Regions from separate parts of the Streptomyces cinereoruber genome, predicted to be linked through region 1. Evidence: riboswitches for the same ligand, from Rfam matches in the RefSeq annotation. Region 1 holds a riboswitch; each other region holds the start of a gene.
What was found. A riboswitch is a leader RNA that binds a small molecule or an ion and turns the genes downstream of it on or off. The one in region 1 is predicted to bind cyclic di-AMP.
Positions count from the first base shown of each region.

Region 1 (4,382 bases):
GAGCGGTTCACCGGGTGGGCCGCCGCGCAGACCGGTGACCGGCTGCGGATCCTGTTCACGCCGTGGGGCGAGGGCCTGGTGCGCTCCTGGTACCGGCGGGCGCTGGTCGAGCTGTCGCGGCTGCCGCACGTCGAGCGGGTGGCGATCCAGACCAATCTGAGCTGCCGGACCGGCTGGCTGGCGGAGGCGGACCGGGAGAGCGTGGCGCTCTGGTGCACGTACCACCCGGGGCAGACGCCGTACGAGCGCTTCCTCGGCAAGTGCCGCGACCTGGTGGACCGGGGCGTCCGGTTCAGCGTCGGCGTGGTGGGGCTCCCGGAGCACCGGGAGGAGGCGCAGAGGCTGCGGGACGCGCTGCCGCCGCACGTGTACCTGTGGGTGAACGCGGCCGAGGGGCACGCGTACACCGACGCGGAGGCAGACGGGTGGACGGAGCTGGACCCGCTCTTCCCGTACAGCCGGCATCCGCACCGCTCGGCGGGGCTGCCCTGCCGCACCGGGGAGTCGGTGATCTCGGTGGACGGCGGGGGGACGGTGCGGCGCTGCCACTTCGTCAAGGCCGAGCTGGGGAACCTGTACGACGGTTCGTACCGGGCCGCCCTGCGTCCCCGCGCCTGCCCCCTCGCCGTCTGCGACTGCCACATCGGCTACGTCCACCTGGAGACGCTGCCGCTGTACGACGTGTTCGCGGGCGGGGTCCTGGAGCGGATACCCGCCGCCGTTCCCCCGCCCCTCCTCCCCCGGGCTACAGGGGCATGAGGTCCCCGAGGGGCACCAGGTCGGGACGCTTGGCCTCGACGTGGTCCCCGGAGCTCTCGCCGCGCAGCCGGCGCCCGATCCAGGGCACGAGGTACTCCCGCGCCCACTGGATGTTGTCCCGGCGCACTTCGAGCGAGCCGCGCGGGGGGACCGGCGGCCACGCCTGGTCGGGGTCGGCGGGCACCGGCAGGCCGAGGACCTGGGCGGCGCGCAGGGCGACCCGGGTGTGTCCCTCGGGCGAGAGGTGCAGCCGGTCGTCGTCCCAGGCCCGCCGGTCCTGCACGGACCTCAGCGACCACAGGTCGAGGACCGGGCAGTCGTAGCGGTCCGCGATGGCCCTCACGTGCGCGGTGTAGGTGGCGATCTTGCCCCGCAGGTGCCGGAGCACGGGGACGTCGCGGGTGTCGAAGCCGGTGGTGACCATGACGGTGCCGACGGCGGAGGTCAGGTCGGCGACGGCGCGCTCGAAGCGCTCGGCCACGTCGTCCGGGTCGGTGCCGGGGCGGATGATGTCGTTGCCGCCCGCGCAGAAGGTCACCAGGTCGGGGGCGAGTTCCTTCGCCCGGGGGACCTGTTCCGCCACGATCTGGTCGAGGAGGCGTCCGCGTACGGCCAGGTTGGCGTAGCGGAAGGCGTCGTGCTCCGGCAGCTGGTCGGCGAGCAGGACCGCGAAGCGGTCCGCCCAGCCGACGTACGTCCCGTCGGGGCCGGGGTCTCCGACGCCCTCGGTGAAGCTGTCACCGATCGCCGCGTACGACCCGAATGCGTTCTTGTCTCTTGATCTCGAATCGTCTGCCACGGGGGCACATCCTTCCCTTTCGCCTGTGACCTACGCGACCGTAAGGAGGGGTTGACGGCGGGTGATATATGCCACCGATAAAGATTCGCCCAAGTCGGAACAGGCCGGCGGCCCGGCACGTATGTGCCGGGCCGCCGGAAAAGGGGTGCGCGCCGGAGGGTCAGACGGAGACGCCGTGCTGGCGCAGGTAGGCCAGCGGGTCGACGTCCGAGCCGTAGCTCGGCGTGGTGCGGATCTCGAAGTGCAGGTGCGGGCCGGTGGAGTTGCCGGTGGAGCCGGAGAGGCCGATCTGCTGCCCGCCGCCGACGCTCTGCCCGGCCGAGACCGAGAGGGAGGAGAGGTGGGCGTACTGCGAGTAGTTGCCGTCCGCGTGCTGGATGACGACCTCGTTGCCGTACGAGCCGCTCCAGCCGGCGGAGACGACCGTGCCGGCGCCGACGGCGCGGACGGTGGTGCCGGAGGAGGCGATGAAGTCGACGCCGGTGTGGTAGCCGGAGGACCACATGGAGCCGGAGGCGCGGTACGGGGTGGAGAAGCCGCCGGTGACGGGGGCGACCCAGCCGGAGGAGGAGGCGGTGGAGCCGGTGGAGGAGGAGCCGGTGGAGCTCTTCTCCGCGGCCTTCGGGGCGGTGGCGGCCGGGGCGGCGGCGCGGCGGCTCTCGCGGGAGGCGCGGGGGGCGTCGTCGCCGTTCTTCCCGGCGGCGGTGGTGCTCTTCGGGCCGGTGGGGACGGAGCCCTGGGCGCCGATGGTGAGCTTCATGCCGGGCAGGATGAGGGAGGGGTCGGCGCCGATGGTCCGGCGGTTGTCCTCGTAGATCCGCTGCCAGCCGCCCGAGAGGCGGTGGTCGGCGGCGATCTTCGACAGGTAGTCGCCGGGGACGACGGAGTACGTCCGGGGGCCGTTCTCCGCGGCCTTCGCGGGGGCGGCCTTCGCCGGGGCGGCGGCCTTCGCCGCGACGGGCTGCGCGGCGACGACGGACTGGACGGAGGCGGAGGCCGGGGCGGTCTGCTCGGCGGCGTGGGCCCCGGTGGCGCCGAGGAGCGGAAGGGCGACGACGGCGCCTCCCGTACCGGCGGCGGCGAATCCGCGGGTGAGGGGGTTGTTCTTGGGACGGCGGTGCTTACCCTTCGCGGGCATGGCGAATCCTCTCCGGCGCCTGCGAGGTGAGCTGTCGGGTTCGGACTGGAGATGTCCGGCCGCGCTCTCGCGCGACTTCACCCCTAGCCGTCCTGCGTCGCGGGACCGGCGTACTTCCTTGGGTCCCCCGCTCCTGCCACGCATGGGATGGGTGGAATTCCGGACGGTGGCAGGATTCGGCGGTCCGTCCGGATTGAGCGTGACGCTAGACGAGCGGGGTCGGCGCGAACAAGCCGCTGTTTTGTCCCGGGATTCCGCCCTAGATCGTTCCCCCGGAATTCCGGTCACCCTCCGTGGACGACGCTCCCCGACTCCCCTTTCCGGCAAGGGATTCGCGCCGGAAGCCCGGCCACGATCCGTCACTTCTATGACGCTGCTCACGCGCCGAATCCCATCTCGCCTGCAATCAGGGCGCGTTATACGCAATGACTTAATTCGGACAGATCACCCATTCCTGTCCGAGGGGGTGCGCCGCACCCCTCCGGTCCGGATGATTGCCCCTGGAACCGATTTCGCCTCGGCATCCGTACGACGACACTTCCAGGAGCATCCGTGACGCAGCAGCAGGTCCCGCCCATCGACGCCGCCGAGCCCGAACTGACGGAGGTCCGCAACTTCCGGGACGTGGGCGGTCTGCCGACGACGGACGGGCGCGCGGTCCGTCCCGGCCGCCTCTTCCGCAGCGGCCACCTCGCCCATGCGACCGAGGGCGACGCCGCCTTCCTCGCCGGCCTCGGGCTGCACACCGTCTTCGACTTCCGCAACGAGGCCGACCGGCGGATCGAGGGCCCGGACGTCGAGCTGCCCGGCGTGCGGAACGTGAACATACCCCTCAACGACCCGGCCGACGGCAAGGAGTTCTGGAAGCTGGTGCGCGACGGCGACACCGTCCAGCTGCGGGAGGTCCTCGGCGACGGCAGGGCTGCGGCCCGGATGTCCGATTCGTACCGGCGGATGGTGGTCGAGCGGACCGCCGAGCACAGCCGGATCCTGCACTCCATGGCGGAGGAGAGCGTCCCGGCCCTGATGCACTGCGCGGCGGGCAAGGACCGGGCCGGGCTCGCCGTCGCGATCACCCTGCTCGCCGTCGGGGTCGAGCGGTCGGCGATCGAGGCCGACTACGTGAAGTCGAACGAGCCGCACCGGCGCTACAAGGTGCGCCGCAGCTCCACCGCCCCGGACGCCATGGGGCCCGAGGTGATGGAGCTGCTGAGCCCGCTCTTCGACGCGCGGGCGGAGTACCTGCGGGCCGCCTTCGAGACGATCGAGACGACCTGGGGCTCGGTGGACACCTACTTCGCCACGGGCCTGGCACTGTCCCCGGAGACCCGCGAGCGGCTGCGGGAGCGCCTGGTCACCGAGGCGTAGGGCCCGTTCGTCCGGGCCCTACTTCGCGCCCATCGCGAAGAGCAGGTAGAGGAAGCCGGCGAAGAGGTGCCCGGCGATCAGGTAGGCGAAGAGGCGGAGCACCAGCCCCTTGGGGAACTTGCCTTCCCCGCGCTCCTCGCCGGTGACGGGTGCGGACTTCTCGGACATGTCGGCCCTTTCCTGAAGAAGCGTCACAGAAGAATCGTTACGGCGGTCAGCGCCGGTGCGGGGTCCCGTCGCCGAGGCACAGCTCGGCGGCGGGGCTCTGCATCAGGGTGTGGACGAAGAGCAGCTCGGCCCCGCCCTGCGTGGCGGCGC
Region 1 covers NZ_CP023693.1:6,405,179-6,409,560, reverse strand. Annotated here, with positions in the region: gene CP977_RS28950 (STM4011 family radical SAM protein) at 1-759, shown strand, start outside; gene CP977_RS28945 (SGNH/GDSL hydrolase family protein) at 746-1,558, opposite strand; gene CP977_RS28940 (M23 family metallopeptidase) at 1,719-2,696, opposite strand; cyclic di-AMP (ydaO/yuaA leader) riboswitch at 2,700-2,860, opposite strand; gene CP977_RS28935 (tyrosine-protein phosphatase) at 3,249-4,064, shown strand; gene CP977_RS34235 (DUF6126 family protein) at 4,083-4,232, opposite strand; gene CP977_RS28930 (helix-turn-helix domain-containing protein) at 4,279-4,382, opposite strand, start outside.

Region 2 (4,382 bases), 2.3 Mb from region 1:
TCCTCGTCGGCCTGGGCCTCGCCGTGCTCCCCGTACCGCTGCTGATGGCGGCGTTCCGCTGGCTCGACCGGGTCGAGCCCGGCCCCTGGAAGAACCTGCTCTTCGCCTTCGCGTGGGGCGCCTTCGCCGCCGCGCTCGTCGCGATCCTGGCGAACTCCTTCGCGATCCGCTGGATCGCCACGGCCACCGCCGACCCGGACTCCGCCGGCCACCTCGGCGCCACCGTCATCGCCCCGGTGGTGGAGGAGAGCGCCAAGGCCGCCGCGATCCTGCTGCTCTTCCTCTTCCGGCGCCGGAACTTCGGCGGGCTCGTCGACGGGGTGGTGATCGCCGGTTTCACCGCGACCGGCTTCGCCTTCACCGAGAACATCCTCTACCTCGGCAACGCCTTCGGCGAGGACCAGGAGATCGGCGCCGCCGGCATCGGCATGGTGACCGCCGGGACCTTCTTCGTACGGGTCGTGATGTCGCCGTTCGCGCACCCGCTGTTCACCGTGCTCACCGGCCTCGGCTTCGGTTTCGCCGCGCTCGCCCCGCGCGGGAAGCGGCTGCGGAAGGTGCTACTGCCGCTCGCCGGACTGCTGCTCTCCATGGGCATGCACGCCGCCTGGAACGGCTCGGCCACCTTCGGCGGCCCCTGGATCTTCTTCGCGGTGTACGGGGCGCTCATGGTGCCGGCCTTCGGCCTGCTGACCTGGCTCGCGGTGTGGAGCCGGCAGCGGGAGCTGCGTACGGTCTCCGGGGAGCTCCCGGCGTACGCGGCGGCCGGCTGGCTCTCCCCCGCCGAGCCGCTCGCGCTCTCCTCGATGCGGGCCCGGCAGCTCGCCCGCTCCTACGCCGCCCGGACGTACGGCAAGCAGGGGGCGCGGGCCGTCAACGAGTACGAGTCCTTCGCGACGACCCTCGCGTTCCTGCGGGACCGGGCCCGGCGCGGTACCGCCGGGCCCGACTTCGCGGCCCGCGAGCAGGAGCTGCTGCACCACCTGTGGCAGCGCAGGACGGTCGCCTCGCCCGCGCTGACGTACGCGGCGCGGGCGACGGGCCGGGCGTGGACGCCGCCGCAGTACCTGGACTACAGCGGTTACAACCCGTACCGCAGTTAGCGGCCCGCGATCAGCCCTGGACCTCGGAGGCCTCGGACGCCTCGGTCAGGAGGGTCAGTTCCTCCTCCGTGAGTTCCAGGCCGGCGGAGGCGACCAGGGCCGGGAGCTGTTCGACCGTACGGGCCGAGGCGATCGGCGCGACGACCGTCGGCCGGGAGGCGAGCCAGGCGAGGGCGACGGTGGCGGGCTCGGCGCCGTGCGCCCCGGCGACCGCGTCGAGCGCGGAGAGCACGGCCCGGCCCCGCTCGGTGTCGAGGTGCTTGCCGGCCCCGGCGGCGCGGGCGCTGTCGACGGCGGTGCCGGGACGGTACTTGCCGGTGAGGAAGCCGGAGGCGAGGCCGTAGTACGGGACGGCGGCGAGGCCCGCCCGCTCGGCGGTCTCCAGGAGCGGGCCCTCGTAGGTCTCGCGGGAGACCAGGTTGTAGTGCGGCTGGAGGGCGACGTAGCGGGCGAGGCCCTCGGCCTCGGCGAAGTCGAGGGAGGCGCGGAGCCGCTCCGGGGAGATGTTGGAGGCGGCGACGGCCCGTGCCTTGCCGTCCCGCACCAGCTGGTCGAGGGCGGTGACGATCTCCTCGACGGGGACGGACTCGTCGTCGAAGTGGGTGTAGTACAGGTCGATGTAGTCGGTGCCGAGGCGGCGCAGGGACTCCTCGGCGGCGGCCTTGATCGTGGGGGCGGAGAGGCCCTTGAACCGGGGGTGGGCGCCGGCCTTGGTGGCGACGACGACGTCGTCGCGGTTGCCGCGGGAGGCGAGCCAGCGGCCGATGACGGTCTCGGACTCGCCGCCCTCGTTGCCCTCGGCCCAGGCCGAGTAGACGTCGGCGGAGTCGACGAAGTTGCCGCCGGCGGCGGCGTAGGCGTCGAGGACGGCGAAGGACTGCGCCTCGTCGGCGGTCCAGCCGAAGACGTTGCCGCCGAGGGCGAGCGGGAAGACGTGCAGGTCGGACGTGCCCAGCGTACGGAGAGAGGTCATGGGGTGGTCAACGGCCTCCGCCGCCGGGCCTATTCCGCGTGTTTCCGGGAATCCGGGGAGGAAGTTTCCGGGAATCCGGGAAGGGGTCAGACCGTCAGGCCCTTGGAGCGCAGCCAGGCCGCCGGGTCGACGCCGTCGCCGCCGCCGGGGTGGATCTCCAGGTGGAGATGGGCGCCGGAGACGTTGCCGGTGGCGCCGACGCGGCCGATCGTCTCGCCGGTGCCCACGGTCTGGCCGGCGCTGACCGTCATGGAGGAGAGGTGGCAGTACCAGATCTCGGTGCCGTCCTCCAGCTCCAGGACGATCCGGTAGCCGTAGGAGCCGGACCAGCCCGCCGACTTGACCGTGGCGCCGTGGACCGCCTTGAGCGGGGTGCCGGTGGGGGCGGCGAAGTCGAGGCCCGTGTGGTAGCCGGAGGACCACATGGAGCCGGACTGCATGTAGGTGGCGGTGAGGGAGTACGAGGAGAGGGGCATCGAGTAGCTGGCGGCGAGCTTGGCGAGGCGCTCGGCCTCGGCCTTCGCCCTGGCTTCCGCCTCCGCCTTGGCCTTGGCCTCCGCCTCGGCCTTCGCCTTCGCCTCGGCTTCCGCCTTCTCCGCGGCATCGGCCTTGGCCTGCGCCTCGGCGGCGGCCTTCTCGGCGGCCGCCTTCTCCGCCGCGGCCTTCTCGGCGGCGTCGGCGGAGGCCTGCTGCTGCTCGGCCTGCTGGAGGATGCGGGCGCGCAGGGCCTCGCCGGCGTCGGCGGCGCCCGGGGCTTCCGCCGTCGTCAGGCTCGTCCGCGTGACCTGGCCGGACCGCGAGGCCCGCTCGTCGGCCTCGGTGGTGTACGTGGCGGAGGTCAGCGGGTTCGGGTTGGCGCGGTCCGCGGAGACCGTCTCCCGCTCTTCCTGCGCGGGCAGGAGCGCGCCGACGCCGGGGAGGTCGTGGGCGTCGGGCAGGTTGAGGTCGGGGAGCGATATGGCGACCGGGGGCTTGTCCTGCGCGGTGGCGAGGCCGCCCGCGCCGACGGCGGCGATGACGCCGACGCCGAGGACGGTGGAGGAGCGGGCGAAGTTGGAGCGCTGCTTGACGACCCGGTGCCGACCGCCGGAGCGGGCCCGGTCGCGGAGGGAGTCCTCGGTGGGGTTCCACTCGGTGTCCGGGGCGGAGGGGGCCGCACCGCCGCCGAAAGCGTCGAAGGGGGCTTCGGGGGCAGGGGTGTTGGACGCCACGGAGGCGCGCTCCTTTCCTTCCTTCTCGCCTACCGGGTTAGCTGACGGGTTCGGAGCAGGAAGGTCTCCTACGGGCCCGGTCGCACGGGTGCGAAGGGCTCGATTCACCCCAAATGGTGGTTCCCCGGTTCCCTTTCGGGATTCGGCGCGTGCGCACGGTGCCGTCTCTTGCGACGGCTGGGACGACCGCGCTGCGTTATCGAACGTTAATAGACAGGGGGTCCCGATTCCAAGCCGCTCCTCTTGATCGTTCATTGAATTGGGAGGGATTGGTCCGACTTGACCCCCCTTCAGCAAGGCCGGATCCGGGAGCGACGAAACCTTCGATTTCTGACGGTTCATCAATTGTTATCGCAGGGAGACCTTTCGACTACCCCCGGTGACGGGGTCCTCCGGGTGATCGGGCGATCGGGGGGCGGCCGGCCGGCCGGGCGGGCGGTCAGCGCCGGGATCCGGACCCGCCGGGCGGCACCACCGGCATCGTGCGGCGCCGCTCCGGCTGCCCCGCCGTCGGGCGGTTCAGCGCGAGCAGCGCCATGTCGTCCGTCGCCCCGCCGCCCGTGTGGAGCCGTACGTCGTCCACGAGCGCGTCGAGCATCTCCTCCGGGCCCGGGAAGACCCGTCCGGCCAGCCGCTCCGCCGGGTCGTAGAAGACGCCCCGCGCGTTCCGCGCCTCCGAGAGGCCGTCGGTGTAGAAGAGCAGCGTCGTGCCCGGCGGGTACGGCCGGGCCTCGGCCCGGTCCGGCCACGACGCGAGGTCCCCCATGCCGAGGGGCAGCGCCGGCCGGCTCGGGTCGACCGACTCGACCCGCCCGTCCCCGTGCAGCATCAGCGGGGACGGGTGCCCCCGGTTGACGACCCGTACGAACCCGTCGAAGGTGCCGCTGCCGTCGGAGCGCGGGATCTCGGCCAGGACGGCGGTGGTGAACCCCTCGACGGCGTCGAGGCTGTCCCGCCGGGTGCCCTCCCGGTCCAGCGCCCGTTCGAGCCGCTGCGCCACGCCCTCCAGGGTCCGTTCCTGCTCGGCCGCCTCCCGGAAGGCCCCGATGACGACGGCGACGGCCTCGACCGCGTCGAGGCCCTTGCCCCGCACGT
Region 2 covers NZ_CP023693.1:4,147,460-4,151,841, reverse strand. Annotated here, with positions in the region: gene CP977_RS18615 (PrsW family intramembrane metalloprotease) at 1-1,103, shown strand, start outside; gene CP977_RS18610 (aldo/keto reductase) at 1,114-2,076, opposite strand; gene CP977_RS18605 (M23 family metallopeptidase) at 2,163-3,287, opposite strand; cyclic di-AMP (ydaO/yuaA leader) riboswitch at 3,299-3,445, opposite strand; gene CP977_RS18600 (PP2C family protein-serine/threonine phosphatase) at 3,727-4,382, opposite strand, start outside.
Region 2: it holds a riboswitch for cyclic di-AMP, as region 1 does, so the genes downstream of both, CP977_RS18605 (M23 family metallopeptidase) here and CP977_RS28940 (M23 family metallopeptidase) in region 1, are expected to answer to the same signal.

Region 3 (4,382 bases), 3.3 Mb from region 1:
GGCGGTGCGCCGCCGGCGCGAGGGCTGAGGTTCCGCGCGGGCCGTCCTCTTGTATGCCGCCTTCGCGCGGGGCGTCCCCTTATACGTCCTCCTCTTGTACGAGACAGGGGCAGGTCGTACGGGACGGCGGCCGGCGCCCGTACACCCGCCGGGGCGCCCCGGGGCGCGCTGTACCGTCGGGGGGTGAGTGACAGCACCGCCCCGACTCCCGAGCCCGACCCCGCCCAGGACTTCTCCCGCGCTCCCGCACCGGGCCCCTCCCACGCCCCCGCCCAGGACCCCGCGCCCGAGCTCTTCACCTGGGAGTTCGCCACCGATCCGTACCCCGCCTACGCCTGGCTGCGGGAGCACGCGCCCGTGCACCGGACGACGCTGCCCAGCGGGGTCGAGGCCTGGCTCGTGACGCGGTACGCGGACGCCCGGCAGGCCCTCGCGGACCAGCGGCTGTCCAAGAACCCGGCGCACCACGACGAGTCCCCGCACGCCAAGGGCAAGACGGGCATTCCGGGCGAGCGCAAGGCCGAGCTGATGACCCATCTGCTCAACATCGACCCGCCCGACCACACCCGGCTGCGGCGGCTCGTCTCGAAGGCCTTCACCCCGCGCCGGGTCGCCGAGTTCGCCCCGCGCGTCCAGGAGTTGACCGACCGGCTCATCGACGCGTTCGTGGAGAAGGGGAGCGCGGACCTCATCCACGAGTTCGCCTTCCCGCTCCCCATCTACGCCATCTGCGACCTGCTCGGCGTGCCCGAGGAGGACCAGGACGACTTCCGGGACTGGGCCGGGATGATGATCCGCCACGGCGGAGGCCCGCGCGGCGGCGTCGCCCGGTCGGTGAAGAAGATGCGCGGCTACCTCGCGGAGCTGATCCACCGCAAGCGCGAAGAGCCGGGCGACGACCTGATCTCGGGGCTCATCAAGGCCTCCGACCACGGCGAGCACCTCACCGAGAACGAGGCCGCCGCCATGGCCTTCATCCTTCTCTTCGCGGGGTTCGAGACCACCGTCAACCTGATCGGGAACGGGCTGTACGCGCTCCTCCGCGATCCCGGACAGAGGGGACTCCTCCAGGACTCCCTCGCCGCCGGCGAGACCGGGCTCCTGGAGACCGGGATCGAGGAGCTGCTGCGGTACGACGGGCCCGTGGAGATGGCGACCTGGCGGTACGCGACGCGGGCGCTGACCATCGGCGGACAGGAGATCCCGGCGGGCGACCCGGTGCTCGTGGTGCTGGCCGCCGCCGACCGGGACCCGGAGCGGTTCGACGGGCCCGACGTGCTCGACCTCGCCCGGCGCGACAACCAGCACCTCGGGTACGGCCACGGCATCCACTACTGCCTCGGCGCGCCCCTCGCCCGCCTCGAAGGGCAGACCGCGCTCGCCACCCTGCTGACCCGTCTGCCGGACCTGCGGCTCGCCGCCGATCCGGCCGAACTGCGGTGGCGCGGCGGGCTCATCATGCGCGGTTTGCGCACGCTTCCGGTGGAGTTCTCCCCGTCCGTACCCCTCTCGTACGGTGACGGCCCGTCAGAAATGTGATCTTCATGTGATCGGGTGGCCATCGACTTGTGACGAGCGTTCGAATGCCGCTACGTTTCGCCGCAGTCTCAGCCGTCACGCGAAAGGCGTACCTATGCGTTCCGGGAACGGACGACACCGTCGCCCCCGTCAGGCCCCCGCCATCGTCGTCGCCGCGGGCGTGACCGGATCCGCCATGGCGCTGCCCCTGCTCGCCACCGGATCCGCGTCCGCCGCCGACGCCGCCACCTGGGACCGCGTCGCCGAGTGCGAGTCCGGCGGCCAGTGGACCGCCAACTTCGGGAACGGGATGTACGGCGGCCTCCAGTTCACCCAGGGCGACTGGGAGCGCCACGGCGGCCTGGCGTACGCGCCCAGCGCCGACCTGGCCAGCCGCGCCCAGCAGATCGCGGTGGCCGAGAAGGCCCTCGCCGGGGGCAGCGACGCCTGGGGCACCTGCGCGCCGATCGCCGGTCTGACGAACGACGGGAAGCCCACCGGGGTGGACCCGGGCCCGGCCGCCGCACCGACGCCCTCCGTGGCGCCCGTACCCGAGTCGGCCTGGAACTCCGGCGCGCCGGGCGCCTCCGCGACCACGCCGTCCACCGGGGCCCCGGAGTCCTCCGCCACGCCGTCCGCCCCCTCCACGGCGCCGGCCGCGCCGTCGGCCCCCGCCGACCCGACCGCGCCGGCCACCTCCGCCACGCCGACCACCCCCGCCACGCCGTCCGCGCCGTCCGGGTCGGCGAACCCGACGGACCCGGCGGACCCGACGCTTCCGGCCGACCCGACGGCCCCCGTCGCCCCCGATGAGTCCGTTACGCCCGGTACGTCTGTTACGCCCGGTGTTCCGGGAGATGAGGGAGCGTCGGTCGCGCCCGGCACGGGCAAGCACCGGGGCGAGGCGGCTCCGGAGGAAACCGACAACTCGGACACCTCTGCTGAACCCGGGCGACATGCCTCGGACAAGGGCAACTCGCCTGAAGGTGTCGAATCGGCCCCGGGTGCTGGCGAAGCGAAGAATCCGGACGCAACGGACAGTCAGGGCTCTTCGGGTGAATACGTCGTGCGTCCGGGTGACAGCCTTTCGGGCATCGCCCAGGCGAACGAACTCCCCGGGGGCTGGGCCGCCCTCTACGACGCCAACAAGCGGACCGTGGGCATCGATCCGGACCTCATCCTCCCTGGTCAGAACCTCGACCTGACGCCGGGTTCGGTCTCGGAAGCCGGGTAGTTCATGGGCTTATGTCCGCTTCCGGACGAGTGAGACATGGGTCTCTTTGTCCCAACTGGCGTGTCGCGCCCGCAAACTCCGCTTCCGTCATCTCCCACCTGCGCAAACAGTCCCCTCCGAAGGGCAAGAAGAGGCGAAATTCGTCGTATGAGCCTCTTTGAACTTCGGAGGGTTCTGTGTCTACGGTCGTCACCGCTCGCCACCGCGGGCCCCGTCGACCGAAACGCCGAATCCTGCCGTCGGCCGATGGGAACAGTCGTCGCGCAAGCGCCGAAGGCAGGAGCGGGGGACCCAAGGTAAGCGCCGGGCCCGGCCGTCGAGAGACGGCCGACGACCGGCTTGGGGTGAAGCCGCGTGCTAGGACACGCGGCCGGGCAACTCTTCGGCCCGAACCCGACAGCTCACCTCGCAGGCGTCGGTGAGGAGAATCCCCATGCTGTTTTCCGTCAAGGGCAAACACCGCCGTCCCTCCAAGGCCACCCAGCTCGCCGCGCTCGTCGGCGTCACCGGTGTCGCCGTCGCCGCCCCGCTGATGACCGCGGGCACCGCCTCGGCCGCCACCGCCTCCGAGTGGGACCGCGTCGCCCAGTGCGAGTCCGGCGGCAACTGGTCCATCAACACCGGCAACGGCTACTACGGCGGCCTCCAGTTCTCGGCCTCCACCTGGGCCGCGTACGGCGGTACCGCCTACGCCCCCACCGCCAACCAGGCCTCGAAGTCCCAGCAGATCGCCGTCGCCGAGAAGGTCCTCGCGGGCCAGGGCAAGGGCGCCTGGCCGAGCTGCGGCGTGGGCCTCTCCGGCGCCTCCTACGACGGCGGCTCCGCCGAGAGCGCCCAGCAGGAGCAGCCGAAGCAGAAGAAGCAGCGCACGACCGAGCAGCCGACCACCCGCAGCGAGCAGCGCCAGGCCCCGAAGAAGGACCGCCAGGCCGCTCCGAAGGCCGCCAAGAAGACCGTCACCACCCCGACCGGCAAGACGGTCGCGAAGGGCGACGGCGAGTACAAGGTCGTCGCCGGCGACACCCTCAGCAAGATCGCCGAGGCGCAGGGCGTCAAGGGCGGCTGGGCCGAGCTCTTCGAGCTCAACGAGGACGTCGTCGAGAACGCCGACCTGATCTACCCGGGCCAGCAGCTCCACCTGAAGTGAGCCCGGCGGGTCGCGTGAGTCCGGCGGCTCACGCGCCCCCGATGACCCTCCCGCGGTGACCACCCCGGTCCGGCGCGCCCTTCCCCCGTGCGCGCCGGACCGGGGTTCCCCCTTTGGAGGGGCCCCGCGGCACCCCTCCGGCGGCCCACCTGACGGTTACCGATCAGTAGATCCGGGCCCCTTCGCCCCCTTATACGTGCCCTCGGGTCCTTTTTCGTCCCAGGGGGCGGGCGCCCGGCCGGTCGGAGCCTCCGGGGCGGTTAGGCTCTTGTCGCAAGGCCAAGCGACCCCGCATCGACCTTGCGTCACATCCAGCGTCACATCCCAGAAGGAGATGCTCGTGCCGTCCATCGACGTCGTCGTAGCCCGGGAAATCCTGGACTCCCGAGGCAACCCCACGGTCGAGGTCGAGGTCGGCCTCGACGACGGCAGCACCGGCCGTGCTGCCGTTCCGTCCGGCGCCTCCACCGGTGCGTTCGAGGC
Region 3 covers NZ_CP023693.1:3,135,330-3,139,711, reverse strand. Annotated here, with positions in the region: gene CP977_RS34055 (hypothetical protein) at 1-28, shown strand, start outside; gene CP977_RS13865 (cytochrome P450 family protein) at 184-1,539, shown strand; gene CP977_RS13860 (transglycosylase family protein) at 1,700-2,752, shown strand; cyclic di-AMP (ydaO/yuaA leader) riboswitch at 3,011-3,182, shown strand; gene CP977_RS13855 (LysM peptidoglycan-binding domain-containing protein) at 3,186-3,899, shown strand; gene eno (phosphopyruvate hydratase) at 4,234-4,382, shown strand, end outside.
Region 3: it holds a riboswitch for cyclic di-AMP, as region 1 does, so the genes downstream of both, CP977_RS13855 (LysM peptidoglycan-binding domain-containing protein) here and CP977_RS28940 (M23 family metallopeptidase) in region 1, are expected to answer to the same signal.